Regions from separate parts of the Clostridium sp. LIBA-8553 genome, predicted to be linked through region 2. Evidence: riboswitches for the same ligand, from Rfam matches in the RefSeq annotation. Region 2 holds a riboswitch; the other holds the start of a gene.
What was found. Region 2 has a riboswitch for thiamine pyrophosphate ahead of tenA (thiaminase II). Riboswitches for the same ligand answer to the same signal wherever they lie in the genome.
Positions count from the first base shown of each region.

Region 1: linked by a shared signal. The riboswitch ahead of thiD (bifunctional hydroxymethylpyrimidine kinase/phosphomethylpyrimidine kinase) and the one ahead of tenA (thiaminase II) in region 2 are both predicted to bind thiamine pyrophosphate.

Region 1 is NZ_CM173489.1:1,988,713-1,996,265, forward strand. It holds gene AC2JAQ_RS08785 (PrkA family serine protein kinase) at 1-1,060, opposite strand, end outside; gene recQ (DNA helicase RecQ) at 1,155-2,933, opposite strand; gene thiE (thiamine phosphate synthase) at 3,179-3,802, opposite strand; gene thiM (hydroxyethylthiazole kinase) at 3,795-4,592, opposite strand; gene thiD (bifunctional hydroxymethylpyrimidine kinase/phosphomethylpyrimidine kinase) at 4,604-5,398, opposite strand; TPP riboswitch at 5,473-5,582, opposite strand; gene AC2JAQ_RS08810 (patatin-like phospholipase family protein) at 5,700-6,545, shown strand; gene AC2JAQ_RS08815 (LacI family DNA-binding transcriptional regulator) at 6,663-7,553, opposite strand, start outside.
Region 2 is NZ_CM173489.1:3,365,187-3,372,739, forward strand. It holds gene AC2JAQ_RS15320 (ABC-F family ATP-binding cassette domain-containing protein) at 1-1,666, opposite strand, end outside; gene tenA (thiaminase II) at 1,892-2,554, opposite strand; TPP riboswitch at 2,735-2,837, opposite strand; gene AC2JAQ_RS15330 (hypothetical protein) at 2,904-3,218, opposite strand; gene AC2JAQ_RS15335 (class I SAM-dependent rRNA methyltransferase) at 3,383-4,558, shown strand; gene AC2JAQ_RS15340 (DUF1667 domain-containing protein) at 4,965-5,312, opposite strand; gene AC2JAQ_RS15345 (NAD(P)/FAD-dependent oxidoreductase) at 5,315-6,568, opposite strand; gene AC2JAQ_RS15350 (NAD(P)/FAD-dependent oxidoreductase) at 6,582-7,553, opposite strand, start outside.

The sequences.
Region 1 (7,553 bases), 1.4 Mb from region 2:
TATGAGCATCAAAGTTAGATTTCTTTAATATCTTTTCATAAATCTTTTTCTCTTCACTAAGCTCTAAACAATATGGAACTTCAATTTTTACAATTCTATCTAAAATAGCTTCATTAGTGTGATCTGATTTAAACTTGTTCCATTCAGCTTCATTAGAGTGAGCTATTATAAGTCCATCAAAATAAATCATTGATCCCTTACCAGGTGATGGAATAGATTTTTCTTGGGTTGCAGTTATTATGGTGTGTAGATATTCAACATCATTTTTAAATACCTCAATAAATTCAACCATTCCTCTATTACCAACATTAAACGCACCATTTAATGAGAATATTCTAGGGTCGTCTTCTGGATACATATCCATTTTAGAAATATCAATAGATCCTGTTAAAATAGATGTATCTTGGTTATTAGGATCTACTGGAGGTACAACTCCAATTCCCTTTCTAGAGCGAATTGAAAAATTCTTTGTTGAAACTGGGAATTTTTCATATTCTCCACCAAATTCATTTAATAATCTATACTTACAAACAGGACATAAATCTCCTTCAATCTTAACTCCTAACATATCTTCAAATTCTTTTCTTAAATGTTTAGGTATTAAGTGTAGCGGCTCCTCGTGCATAGGACATCCCTCTAAAACATAAACTGGTGGTGCAGTTTCTAAGGATTTTTTGATTGCCTCTACTAATGAAGATTTACCTGCTCCAACAGGTCCTACTAAATATAATACTTGTCTAGCTTCTTCTCCTTTCATTGATGCTGAGTGGAAGTAATTCATTAATTTCATAATAACTGTATCAATTCCATAAAAGTCATCCTTGAAGAAGTTGTATTTTTTAATTTTTTCATTGCCATATATTTTTTTAATTTTAGCATTTTCCTCTGGTCTTAATATTTCGAAGCCCTTATCCACAATCAAATCATAAATTCTCTTATGAGAAAGCTTGGCAACGTCAGGATTATCTTTTACAATTTCCAAATAATCAATAAATGTTCCTTTAAATTTTTGCTTATTATGTTTTTCCCTATCACTTTTTATAAACTCTTTAAAATCCATTGTAATCCCTCCTTTACCCTAAATATATTCACCATACATTATGTTCTATGACAAAATATTTTATATAAAATAAAAAAAAGAGAAATCAGTTTAACTAATTTCTCTTTTTATACTTCTCATAGTCTTTTAAAGTTGTAATAATAAAAGAACCATATTTTATTATTTTCTGTTCACCAAACCCTCTAATATTTTTTAATTCCTCTTTGTCCTTAGGATTTTTATTTATTATTTCCATAATCATAGAATCAGTGAAAACTATGTATGGTTTAACCCCCTCTTTTCTTGATATATCTTTTCTTAAAAGACGTAATCTCTTGAAAAGCTCTAGATCCTTACATACTTCCTTTTCATTTTTATTTATATCCAGAAATACCTTTTCTTCTCCTTTTAATATGTTTATAGACTTTCTATTTAATCTTATCATAGAATATGTTCCTTCTTTTCTCTCTAAGACATTAATAGCTAAAAGCTCATTTATTATATCCTTTATGTATTTACTAGTGTATTCTTTCATTATTCCAAAGGTAGAAAGTTCATATAGCTTATATCTCTCTATTTTAGGCCCATGTACTCCTCTTAAAATATCTATTAATACACTTTCTCCAAATGCTTCTTTTGTTCTATAAATACATGATAATATCTTTTGAGCTTCTAAGGTCATATCTATAAAATCAGTGTTTTTTAAACAATTACTACAGTTATTACAATACTTTATTGAATTCTCTTCTCCAAAATAGTCTAAAATATATTTTCTAAGACACTTATCAAAGTTGCAAAACTCTACTATTTTCTCTAATTTTTTAAGCTCTATTGTCCTTCTTGATATTTCTGTTGTGGAACTTATTAAATAATCCATAAGACGTATATCATGTTCTGAATAAAGAAGATAACACTTAGCTAAACTTCCATCTCTTCCTCCTCTTCCTATTTCCTGATAATAATTTTCTATACTCTTTGGAAAAGTTGAATGTATTATAAACTTAACATCAGGCTTATCTATTCCCATTCCAAAAGCATTTGTAGCAATCATGACCTTAAAATTATCATTTAAAAATTCTTCTTGATAATAAATTTTCTCCTTATCTTTTAATGATCCATGATATTTACCAACACTCTTTCCTCTATAAGTCATATTTTTATAAAGTTCTTCAACCTCATTTTTAGTAGAACAATAAATTATTCCTGACTCTTCCTCATGCTCACTTATTATTTCACTTATACACTCTAATTTGTCTACTTCTTTTAAGATATTTATCTCTAAATTATCTCTAGTAAAACTTCCTTTATAAACAAACGGAGTCTTAATACCTAATAGCTCTATGGAGTCTTTCATAACAACCTCTGTTGCTGTTGCTGTAAATGCTGTAACAATCGGTCTTTTTCTTAATTTATTTATAAAAGGCTTTATCTTGCTATAACTTTTTCTAAAATCATGTCCCCACATTGAAACGCAGTGTGCCTCATCTACTACTACTTGAGTAATATTAGCTTTTTCTACATTTTCTAAAAAATACTTGTTTTCTAATCGCTCTGGTGAAACATAAAGAAGTTTTATTTCACCTTTTATAAAACTTCCCATTATCCTTTTAACTTCTTCAAAATCATTTCCACCACTTATATATGCTGCCTTAATTCCTAAAGAATTTAAATTGTCAACCTGATCTTTCATTAGCGATATTAATGGAGAAATAACTAATGTTACTCCCCTAAAAGTATAAGCTGGTATTTCATAGCATAGAGATTTTCCACCTCCAGTAGGTAATATACAAAATACATCTCTTCCACTTAAAATCTTCTCTATTACTTCTTGCTGCCCTTTTCTAAATTCTCTATATCCAAAAATATTGTTTAATACCTCAAATTCCTTTCCCATATCCTTCTCCTAAAATCACTACTTAGCCTAACTTAAATCCAATTTAGGTTATATTCTAGTTAAATATTGATTTTTATCTAACAATTTAATTTTTCTCTAAAAAACAATACCTATTTAAAACAACGCTAAATTTTAAATTATAAATATTATACTATAAAATAAATTCTAAATAAAAAAAGAGATTCTATTAATTAAAGAACCTCTTTTGATTATTTCATATTTTAAATTTAATATTCAAATTTTTCTTATCTACTAAGAATCTTCAAAAATTCCTTGCTTCTTTCTGCTATATTATCACTATTTAACAAAGCAGATATAACAGCAACACCTTCTAAGTTTTCTAAGATATCAGAATTTAAATTATAAGGAGTTATACCTCCAATGCCATATAGGGGTATAGAAGAAACCTTCCTTATTTCTCTTAAAGTTTCTAAGGTCATTAAGGTTGCATCATCTTTACTATTTGTTGAAAATAAAGCGCCAACACCTAAATTATCAGCTCCATCTTCTATAGCTTTTAATGCCTCTTCTCTATTATGAACTGTAACACCTATAACAGCATCCTTTGGCATTATTTTTCTTGCTATAGAAACATCCATATCATCTTGTCCTATATGAACACCATGAGCCTTTACTGCTAATGCTACATCAATTCTATCATTTACTAAAAAAATAGCTCCAAATTCATCACATAGCTTTTTTAAAGCTTTAGCTTCTTTGCACATTTCCTTAGTATCTTTATTCTTTGCTCTATATTGAACAATAGATACTCCCCCAAGTAAAGCTTCCTTCGTCTTTTCTAAAAGTTCATTAAAAGGAATCTTATAATCAGTTACTAAATATAATTTTTTACATTGTAAATTACTCATAATAAACCTTCTCTCTTTCTCTTATTACTTCATCATTAATTATTGAAAGCTCATCTAGAAGATTATGTTTAAAAGTCATTAATCCTTCTTTTTCTCCTAATCTTTTCTCAGCCATTTCTCCACATATTCCCCATGCGGATACTGTTTTAACCACTTCTTTAAATCTTAAAGCTTTATCATCATAAAAACTTAAAGCTATGGTTAATAAAGCTCCCAACATACATCCAGTACCTGTGATTTTGCTCATTTTAGAAGTTCCATTTTTAACAATTGCACTTTCGTGTCCATCTGTTATAAAATCAATGGCTCCAGAAACAACTATTATAAGATTTCTTTCTCTTGCATATTCCTTTATCTTATTTTTTGTATTTTCGCTTAAGGAATCATCAAAGGAATCTATTCCAATTGAATTAGAAGTTTCACCTATAAGAGTTTTTATTTCAGCTAAATTCCCCTTTACAAGTGAAGGCTCTCCCTCTAATATTAAACTTTTTGCAAAGTCTTTTCTAAGCTTAGATGCTTGTACACCTACAGGATCTAAAACAGATGGAATACCTTTTTTCTTTGCTATTTTTATAGAAATCATTGATGATTCCATTTGATAAGGCTCTAAAGTTCCTATATTAACTAAAAGTCCATTAGCCATTCCTGTTATTTCTTCTAATTCCTCATGGTGTGTTGCCATAAGAGGTAGTCCACCATAATTAATAGTTACTTGTGCTAAATCATTAACTGTAACATAATTTGTTATCATATGTATCAAAGGATTTTTTATTTTTAAAGCTTCCATTATTATTCCTCCTAATAAAATTTATAAAAATGATGTGTTGGTCCAACACCTTTTCCAAGTTCAAAGCCATTTTTTATGGCTCCTGTAATATACTCTTTTCCATTTTTAACTGCATCAACTATATTCATTCCCTTTGCTAAGTTAGCTGTAATAGCTGACGATAACGTACACCCTGTTCCATGAGTATGTTTTGTATTTATTCTATCTTGCTCAAAAATAACAAAACTCTCTCCATCATAAAGAAGATCTGTAGCTTCTCCTTCTAAATGACCACCCTTAATTAAGACATTTTTAGCTCCCATTTTTTTAATATCAATAGCAGCCTTTTTCATATCTTCTATTGTAAGTATTTCTCTACCTAACAATTCCTCTGCTTCTGGTAAATTTGGAGTTATTAAAGTAGCTAATGGTATTAATTTCTCTATTAAAGTATTCTTAGCATCATCTGATAAAAGCTTAAATCCACTTTTTGAAATCATAACAGGATCTAAAACTATTTGTGATAAATTCTCTACTCTTCTTAAAGCCTTGCTTATTGCTTCTATTGATTCAATTTTAGATACCATTCCTATTTTTATAGCATCTACTTCTATATCATCAAAAATTACATCTATTTGTTTTTCTATGATTTCAGGAGTAACATCCATTATTCCAAAAACTCCTTGAGTACTTTGAGCTGTTATAGCAGTTATTATACTCATTCCATATACTCCATTAGCAGAAAATGATTTTATATCAGCCTGTATTCCTGCTCCTCCTGAGCTATCAGATCCTGCAATTGTCAGTGCATTAAATAATTTAGTCATATATATCTCTCCTTTTTTAAAATAAAAAAGCATATATAGCCCTAAGGCTATATATGCTTTAAAATCAATTAAAATATACTTGTCTTGGGCTTCCCTACGCTGGTATTAACCAGATCAGGTTAAAGGGTCAAGAAATTTAATTTCTAATCTCAGCCAGACACCACTGGCCCCCCTAGCTATTTTTATAATGTTTTCTCATCCAAATGATACCATATAAATCCTCTTTCTTCAACATATGTTTTTGATATTTTCTAGGTTAAGGATTATAATTTTAAGTATATCAATTTTAGGAGGATATTTTATGGTTAGTTTAGTTTTAGAAGGAGGAACTTTGCGTCCTATTTTCAGTGCAGGAGTTATGGATGCTCTTCTTGATAACAATATAATCTTTCCATATTGCATTGGAGTATCAGCAGGAATAACTAATGGTTTTTCTTATTTTTCTAATCAAAAAGGAAGAAATATTGAAATATTAAAAAAATATAGAAATGATAAAAGATATTTAGGGATTACTAATTTTTTCAAATGTAAAAGTATTTTTGGTTTAGATTTTGTCTTTGATGAATTAGCAAACAAACTCTTTCCTTATGATTTTAATGCACTTTCAAATTATAAGGGAAAAGTTTTAATTGGTGTTACTAATGCTAGAACAGGGAAAACAGAATACTTAGATGGTAAAGTTAAGGACGAAAAATATATGGCTTTAAGAGCAACCTGTGCAATTCCATTACTTTTCCCAGCAATAAAAATAAATGGAAATGAATATTATGATGGTGGTCTTTTAGATCCAATTCCCATAAAAAAAGCCATAGAAGATGGGAATGAAAAACATTTAATCATTCTTACTCGTCCTGAGAGTTATAAAAAAACCTTAGGTAAAAGTAATAAATTTGCATGTAAAATAGTTGGGCGTAAATATCCTAAATTAAAGGATTCCTTCTTGACAAGACATATTAAATATAATGATACAGTGAAATTTTGTGAAGAGTTAGAAAAGGAAGGAAAAGCATTAATAATTAGACCTTCTGAAGAAGAAGCAATTGAAAGCTTTGAAAAAGATATCTGCAAACTAGAAAAAGCTTATAATGCTGGTTATAATGCTGGCATAAAGAACTTAGAAAAAATTAAAGCTTTATTTTTAAAATAGTCCCTTTTTTATGTGAATATTGATTTCTACTCAATTTAGACTTAAATAAAAGAGACTATATCAAACTTAATTTTAAATTCTAATATAGTCTCTTTTATTTAAAAACTTAAATTATTTTTAAAGCTTCCTACAACTATCTCTCACAATAAGCTTAACAGGTAAAACTATTTTTTTAGACATCTGTCTTCCTGTTCTAATTTTCTCTAAAAGTGTGTCTACTGCAACATTTCCCATATATTCTGTGTACACCTTTATTGTTGTTAAAGAAGGGGTTAAAAATTTAGCTGTACATATGTCATCAAAACCAACTATACTTATGTTCTCCGGTATTTTAAGTTCAGCCTCAGCTATAGCTTTATATGCTCCTATAGCCATAGGATCACTTGCAATAAAGAACGCAGTAGGTAAATTCTTTTCTTTTAGCACTTTTTTCATAAGATCATAACCATCCTCAGGTAAAAATCTCCCTTTTAAAACCCACTCCTCATTATATCCATTTATACCTTCCATATATTCCTTAAAAGTTTTTTCTCTATAATTTACTTTTCTTAAAGACTCATTACTATTATGAGGAATAGATTCTCCCCCTAAGTATCCAATCTTCTTATGACCTAAAGAGGTTAGATAATCTAAAGCTTTCTTAACTCCATACTTAAAATCTACCACAACGGAATCATACTTCCACTCTTCTGGAGAAGAATCTACAAAAACTATATTTTTAGATAGTTTCTCCATTAGTTCTATTTCCTTTTTTTCAAATACTCCAATAGCTAATATACCATCTAAATCTGTATATTCTTTTATACCTTCATTAATAATCTTTTGGAAATCTATTGGCTTAAACTTAATTTTTTCTTCACTGCACTTCTTTTCAACAGCCATTCTTATTGAAAGGAAATACGGATCATTTAACTCTTGTATTTCTGTGTACCAATAAACTATTCCTATAGTATAATTTTTAATTTTATTTTTTCTCTCTTTTACTGTTAAATAATTTAACTCCTCAGC
Region 2 (7,553 bases):
TTTTATCCACAGGTGACTCTTTTTTATTTTTATCCACAGCTACTTCTTTTTCTTTGCTTTCAACAGCTTCTGCCTCTTTGCTTAGAAGATAATCCCCATAGTTTCCAGTATAAATATCTATTTTTCCGTCTCCTTCATAAGAGAATATCTTGTTACAAATTCTATCTAAGAAATATCTATCATGAGATACAGTAATAACAACTCCACCAAAATCATCTAAATAATCCTCTAGTCTATTTAGAGTCTCAATATCTAAATCATTTGTAGGCTCATCTAGAAGAAGAACATTAGGAGCTTCCATTAAAACTCTTAAAAGATGAAGTCTTCTTCTTTCGCCACCAGATAACATACCTATCATTGTCCATTGAAGTGTCCCATCAAATAAGAATTTTTCACACATTTGTGATGCTGTTATTCTTTCACCTGTAGCAGTTTGTAAATACTCTCCTGCCTCTTTTATGTAATCTATAGCTCTCATTTCCGGATGCATATGTGTATCCTCTTGTGAGAAACAAGCTATTTTTACTGTTTCACCTTTTATTATTTCTCCACTATCTGGTGCTATCTTTCCTTCAATCATTCCCATAAGCGTTGATTTTCCAATTCCATTAGGTCCTACAATACCAATTCTATCACTTCTTAGCACTATGTAGTTAAAATCATCAACTATCTTTTTATTACCAAAACTTTTATTTAGGTGCTCTATCTCTATTATCTTCTTTCCTAATCTTGTTCCCATAACAGAGATTTCTATATTCTCATTTTCAATAAAGCCTTCTTGATTTACTAATTCATCAAATCTTTGAAGTCTAGCTTTTTGTTTAGTAGTTCTAGCCTTTGCACCTCTTCTTACCCAAGCTAGTTCCTTTCTCATAAGGTTTTGTCTTTTTTCCTCACTTGCTTTTTCTATAGCTATTCTCTCCATCTTCTTTTCTAGGAAAACAGAATAGTTTCCATCATAGCTAAATAATCTACCTCTATCTAATTCTAATATTCTATTAGTTACTCTATCTAGGAAGTATCTATCATGAGTAATCATTAAAAGAGCACCTTTCCTAGCATTTAAGTAATCTTCTAACCAACTTATAGTTTCATTATCTAAATGGTTAGTAGGCTCATCTAGTATTAATAATTCACAAGGAGTTATTAAGGCAGCTGCTAGCATTATTCTCTTCTTTTGTCCTCCAGAAAGATTTCCTACTTTTTCTTCAAAATTAGTTATTCCAAGCTTAGTTAAAACATTCTTTGCTTCACTTTCCATATCCCAAAGATTTAAAGCATCTATTTTTCCTTGAAGCTTTATTAATCTTTCAGAATCACTATCTTTAACTTCGCCCTTATTCATTTTCTCAAGTAACTCTTCATACTCTCTTAGAATTCTCATTTCATCAGAGTTTCCTTTGAAAACTTGCTCTAAAACAGTAGCATTATCATCATAGTCTGGTGTTTGAGCAAGATATTCTATTCTTACTCTATTACCTTTTGTTACTGTTCCTTCATCCGGTTCTTCAACTCCTGCAACTATTTTTAAGAAAGAAGATTTTCCTGTTCCGTTAACTCCTATAAGTCCAATCTTCTCACCTTCATTTATTCCTAAAGATATATTATTAGCTAAAATTTTCTCTGAATAGCTCTTACTTATATTTTCAAGAGTTATTAAATTCATCAGTTATCCATCCTTTTCAAAACAAATCTTATTTTCATTATAATATAAAGTTAAACTTCTTCCAAAAATAAAATAAGGATTGTATCAAAAATAACTTAAAATAAAAACTTATAAACCTATTCTGAGAATTACTGAATTCCACTAAGAATTTATAATTTTTATTATTTTAAATTTGATACAACCCTCTATTAATTTTAATTATTTTTTATTAATTTTCTAATATTATTATTCACCTTCTTCATATGCCATATTCCAAAAATCAAGTTCATATAAACTTGCTCTTTTAAATATATCTATCAGTCTCTTTTCCTTTTCTTCGGATAAATTTGAACAAATTTTATCTACATATTCTATCCATTTATCAGTAAACTCAGTGAATCCATCTGAAGCATATTCATCAATCCAAGGTTTAAAAAAGTTTCCTTCTAGTTTATTAACATATTTCTTAGCTATATGTTTCCCTATGTAGCTATAGCTCCAAGTACATGGTAATGTTACTATGGCTATTTCATCTAACTCACCTGTTAGAGCTATTCCTTTCATATAGCTTGTATAACTTATAGTGGTGCCTTTATATTCTCTTTTTTCAGCCTCTATTTCTGATATTCCAAAATCTTTTAAGTATTCTATATGTACTGCTGTTTCATCCTCCATTGTTCCTTTTGTAGAACTATAGAAAAATCTCATATCTTCCATAGTTCTAGCCTTAACTACACCAACACAAAAGACCTTAGCATACTCCTTTAAGTAAAGATAGTCTTGGACTAAATACTCTTTGAACTTGTTTTTATTAAGAGTACCTTCCCCAATTTCTTTTATAAATGGGTGCTCTAAATACTTGTCCCATATAGGCATTGCCTCTTTTAATAATTTTTCCGTAAATCTCATATTTGACATCTCCTTCAATCTTATGATTAAACTTAATAGCTCAAATAAGGATTACCTAAAAGTTCTATAAAAGCATATAATCTTTAATATTTTAAATAAAAAACAAAAAGCTGCATCCTTGTAGGATACAGCTTAATTTATAAAAAGTTATAATACTCTAAATATAAAAAATACTATTATAAAACTTTCTACAGGCTTTCCTACGCTGGTATTACCCAGATCAGGTTTAAGGGTTAATAACAAAATGTTATCTCTCAGCCAAATGGCACCCCTAGCTATAAAGTCTACAATAATTATATATATTTTTTTAAATAAATTCTACTTTTTCTTGTTGAAGTAAAGATAAAACCTAAAATCTCATATAAAAATTATTCCAATAATCTTTATTACTCATCATCATCTTTCTAACTTCTTCATCATTACCATATTCATCATACCATTTTTCTAAAATTTCATAGGCAATGCCATGATATATTAAACTTCCTATGACAAAAGGTTTAGCTGGCACATCACTTAAAGATATTATTGTTATACCAGTTCCTATAGTCCCATATATTATAGTCCTCTCTGGAGTTACAAAAGATTTTGCTTTCTTTTTAAAATCAGACGCTCTTATGTATTTCTTTAGTCTTTTAGGTGTTGGAATAATGATAGTTTTTATCAATTTTATTCAATCCTTAAAATTACTCTTATTAAAAATATATATTCACAACTCAATCTTTATTCTAAAAGTATTGATTTATTTTTCTCTAAATATATTTTAAACCTATTGAAAAACCTATTATGTGTTATAATCTTATAAGAATTATTTTGGAAGGAGCTATTTAAATGGCGAGTAAGTTTTATTTACACAAAGGGAAAAATAAAAAAGCTGAACAAGGTAGACCTTGGATTTACATTGATGAAATAAATGAATATGACGGAGACTACGAAAACGGAGATATAGTTGAAGTTTATAATCACAAAGGTTATTTTCTAGGAAAAGGTTACATAAACGATAGAAGTAAAATAACTATAAGAATAATGACTAAGGACATAGATGAAGAGATAGATGAAAATTTCTTCAAGAGAAGATTTAAAACTGCTTGGGAATATAGAAAGAGAGTTATAGATACATCTTCATGCAGATTTATCTTTGGAGAAGCTGACTTCCTTCCTGGTCTAACAGTAGATAAATTTGAAGATTATTATGTAATTCAAATATCAACTCTTGGAATGGATAAATATAGAGACCTAATTGTTAAAATCCTAGTTGAGGAATATGGCGCTAAAGGTGTTTATGAAAGAAGTGACATAAAAACTAGAGAAATAGAAGGTTTAGAGCAAAGAAAAGGCTTCTTAACTGAGCCATTTAATACTGATATAGAAATAGTTGAAAATGGTGTTAAATACATAGTTGATTTAGAAAATGGCCAAAAAACTGGTTTCTTCTTAGATCAAAAAGAAAATAGAGCTGCAATGCATAGAATATGTAAGGGTATGGATGTTTTAGATTGCTTCACTCATACAGGTTCATTTGCTTTAAATGCTGGTATAGCAGGTGCTAAATCAGTTCTAGGAATAGATGTATCTCAGCATGCTGTTGACTGTGCTACAAGAAATGCTGAACTTAATAATCTTCAAGATGTTGTTAAATTTGAAAAGCATAATGCTTTTGATGTTTTAGGAGATTGGTCAAGAGAAGGAAAACAATTTGATGTTGTTATTTTAGACCCACCAGCTTTCACAAAATCAAGAAACACTGTTAAGCAAGCTATTAGAGGATATAAAGAAATAAACCTTAGAGGAATAAAAATGGTTAAAGAAGGCGGTTACTTTGCAACATGCTCTTGTTCTCATTATATGGATGAGGAGCAATTAAAGAAAACTGTTGCCGAAGCTGCTCATGATGCTAGAAGAACTTTAAGACAAATAGAAGTTAGAACTCAAAGTGCAGATCACCCAATACTTTGGAATTCAGATGAATCATACTACTTAAAATTCTTTATATTCCAAGTATTCTAAAAAAATTTAAAATTTAATGCATATTAAAAATAATACTGGTTAATATAATAGTGTAGCAAGAAAAGATTAAAAACTTAAACTTTTACTTATAAAAAAGAGGTGCTTTACAACAATAGCATACACTCTGAAATTTATATTTAAAAGCTAAGTAATAAACTAAATATTAAATATATTATTACCACGAGGTGCTTTACAAAAATGGCATACACTCACTAAAATGGTCATAACCACTTTAATATTTAAACATCTATTTTAAGCTACTTACTAGTTAGGAGTGTTTATTCTATCCTAATTAATGTACATATAATATTAGATGTATTAAAAGAGAAAGGTATCTGAATTTCAGATACCTTTCTTCTTTTCTATATCAAATTTTAAAATAAAATCTAAATTAAATATCTATTTTCTATGAAACTGTTTTAGCTGAAACTATACTAACACCAGTTCCTAAAACATCCTCTATAATAACATCTCCAACTTTAATTGGAAGTTTAACAGAAGCCTTATTAATCTCTTTCATAACATCAAATATCATGCCCTTTGGAATAGGCTCCTTTGTTTTTACTGGTATAACAATATTATCGCAACCATCTATTTTAACAGTTGATGTTACTATTCTTGTTGGATTCTTAACCTCATTTAATCCGTAAATTTCACCTCTTTTACATGTGTTTCCTGTAACTTTTTCTAAATCTGTATCTACTGTTAAATGACATCCTCTAGGACATACTATACATATTAATTCTTTTACCATTATTATTCACCATCCTCTAATGAAATTGTTATTGTTCCTTTAGCATCCTTAAGTTTATCTTTAAGTATTGTAATTCTCTCCATTTCTGCTGGAACTACATGAGGTTTCTTAAATTTTTGAATTATATTATCGTCCTCATCTCTAACAACTATTTGCTTATTCTTAAATACATTTCTAACTCTCATAAATACATTTAAGTTTCCATCTAAAGATTCAATTTCAAATTTTTGAGGAACTGTATAACTTATATTTTCTCCATTTTTAATTTCAACAAAGTTATTTTTTCTCTTTTTACCCTTAATATATTTAGCAGCATTTTTTCCTGCATTCTTTGCTTCCTCAGTAACAAAGTCGACTAAGTCATGAACATGAACTACATTACCACAAGCAAATATTCCATCTTGATTAGTTTCCATACTTTCTGAAACTATAAGACCATTAGTTCTAAGATCTAAATCAACTCCTGCATTTTTTGAAAGTTCATTTTCAGGAATTAATCCAACAGATAATAATAATGTATCTACATCAAATTCGATTTCAGTTCCTTTTATAGGTTGTCTATTATCATCAACCTTAGCTATTATTACTTTTTCTAATCTTCCGTCACCTTTAACATCTATAACTGTGTGAGATAAATATAGTGGGATATCATAATCCTCTAAACACTGAACAATATTTCTAGTTAATCCATTTGAATAAGGCATAAGTTCAACAACAGCTTTAACTTCAGCTCCTTCAAGAGTCATTCTTCTAGCCATTATAAGTCCAATATCACCAGATCCTAAAATAACTACTTTTTTACCTACCATATATCCTTCCATGTTAATAAATCTTTGAGCAGCTCCTGCAGTAAATATTCCTGATGGTCTATCTCCAGGAATACTTATAGCTCCTCTTGTTCTTTCACGGCATCCCATAGCAAGTACTATAGCTTCGGCTTCTATTGTTAAATATCCTTTTTCAGTATTTATAGCATGTATTACTTTTCCTTCAATTTCTAAGACCATTGTATCTAACATAACTTCTATGTTAGTTCCTTTTACCATATCAATAAATCTTCCAGCATACTCAGGTCCTGTAAGTTCTTCTTTAAATGTATGAAGACCAAATCCGTTATGAATACATTGATTTAAGATTCCACCTAGTTCTTTATCTCTTTCTATAATTAATATTTTTTCTATTCCATTTTCATAAGCCTCAAATGCTGCTGCTAATCCTGCTGGACCGCCACCTACAACTACTAAATCATATTTCATAACTAAAATCCTCCTACTTTGTTTTTCCACTTATTATGTATGAACCATTTTTATCTAAAAGCACTTCTTCTATATTCATTCCAGTTTCACGAGATATTATTTCTTGAACTCTAGGTCCACAGAAGCCACCTTGACATCTTCCACAACCTGGACGACATCTTCTCTTAACTCCATCAATAGTTCTAGCTCCTAAAGTTCTATTTATACTATCAACAATCTCTCCCTCAGTTATATTTTCACATCTACAAATTATTCTTCCATATCTACTATCTTTTTTAATTAAATTTGCCTTTTCTTCTGGAGAAAGTTCTATAAAGTGTACTTGTTCTCTTCTTTCATTGAAATTATCTTTTTTCTCTAAAGCTAGTCCACTTTCACCAAGCATTTTAACTACATCCACTGCAATAGCCGGTGCTGAACTTAAACCTGGTGATTTTATTCCTGCTACATCAAAGAATCCTTTTACATCTTTAGCTTCACCAATTATGAAATCAGGCTTATCTGCTATAGCACGAAGTCCTGCAAAGTTTCTTATATTTTCTCTAAAGTTAATTGCTCTAGTTGTTTTTAAAGAAACGTCTCTAACCTTAGCTAATCCATCGTACTCTGTTGAAACTGAATCTTTATTCTCAGTATCAATAGCATCTGGTCCTACTAATAAGTTTCCATGAACTGTAGGAGTAACTAAAACTCCTTTTCCAAGCTTGGTTGGACATTGGAAAATTGTCTTTTCAAATAAACTTCCTTGACTCTTATCTAAAACATAATATTCACCTTTTCTAGGAGTTATCTTAAAGTCTTCTTTACAAACCATATTATGAATCTTATCAGCATAAACTCCTGCCGCATTTACTATAAATCTAGCTTCTACTACATCTCCATTTTCAAGTTTTATTTTAAAATTTTCATCTTTTTCAATACCAACAACTTTAGAGTTTAGTCTTAATTCTCCTCCATTATCGATAGCATTTTCTGAAAGAGCTAT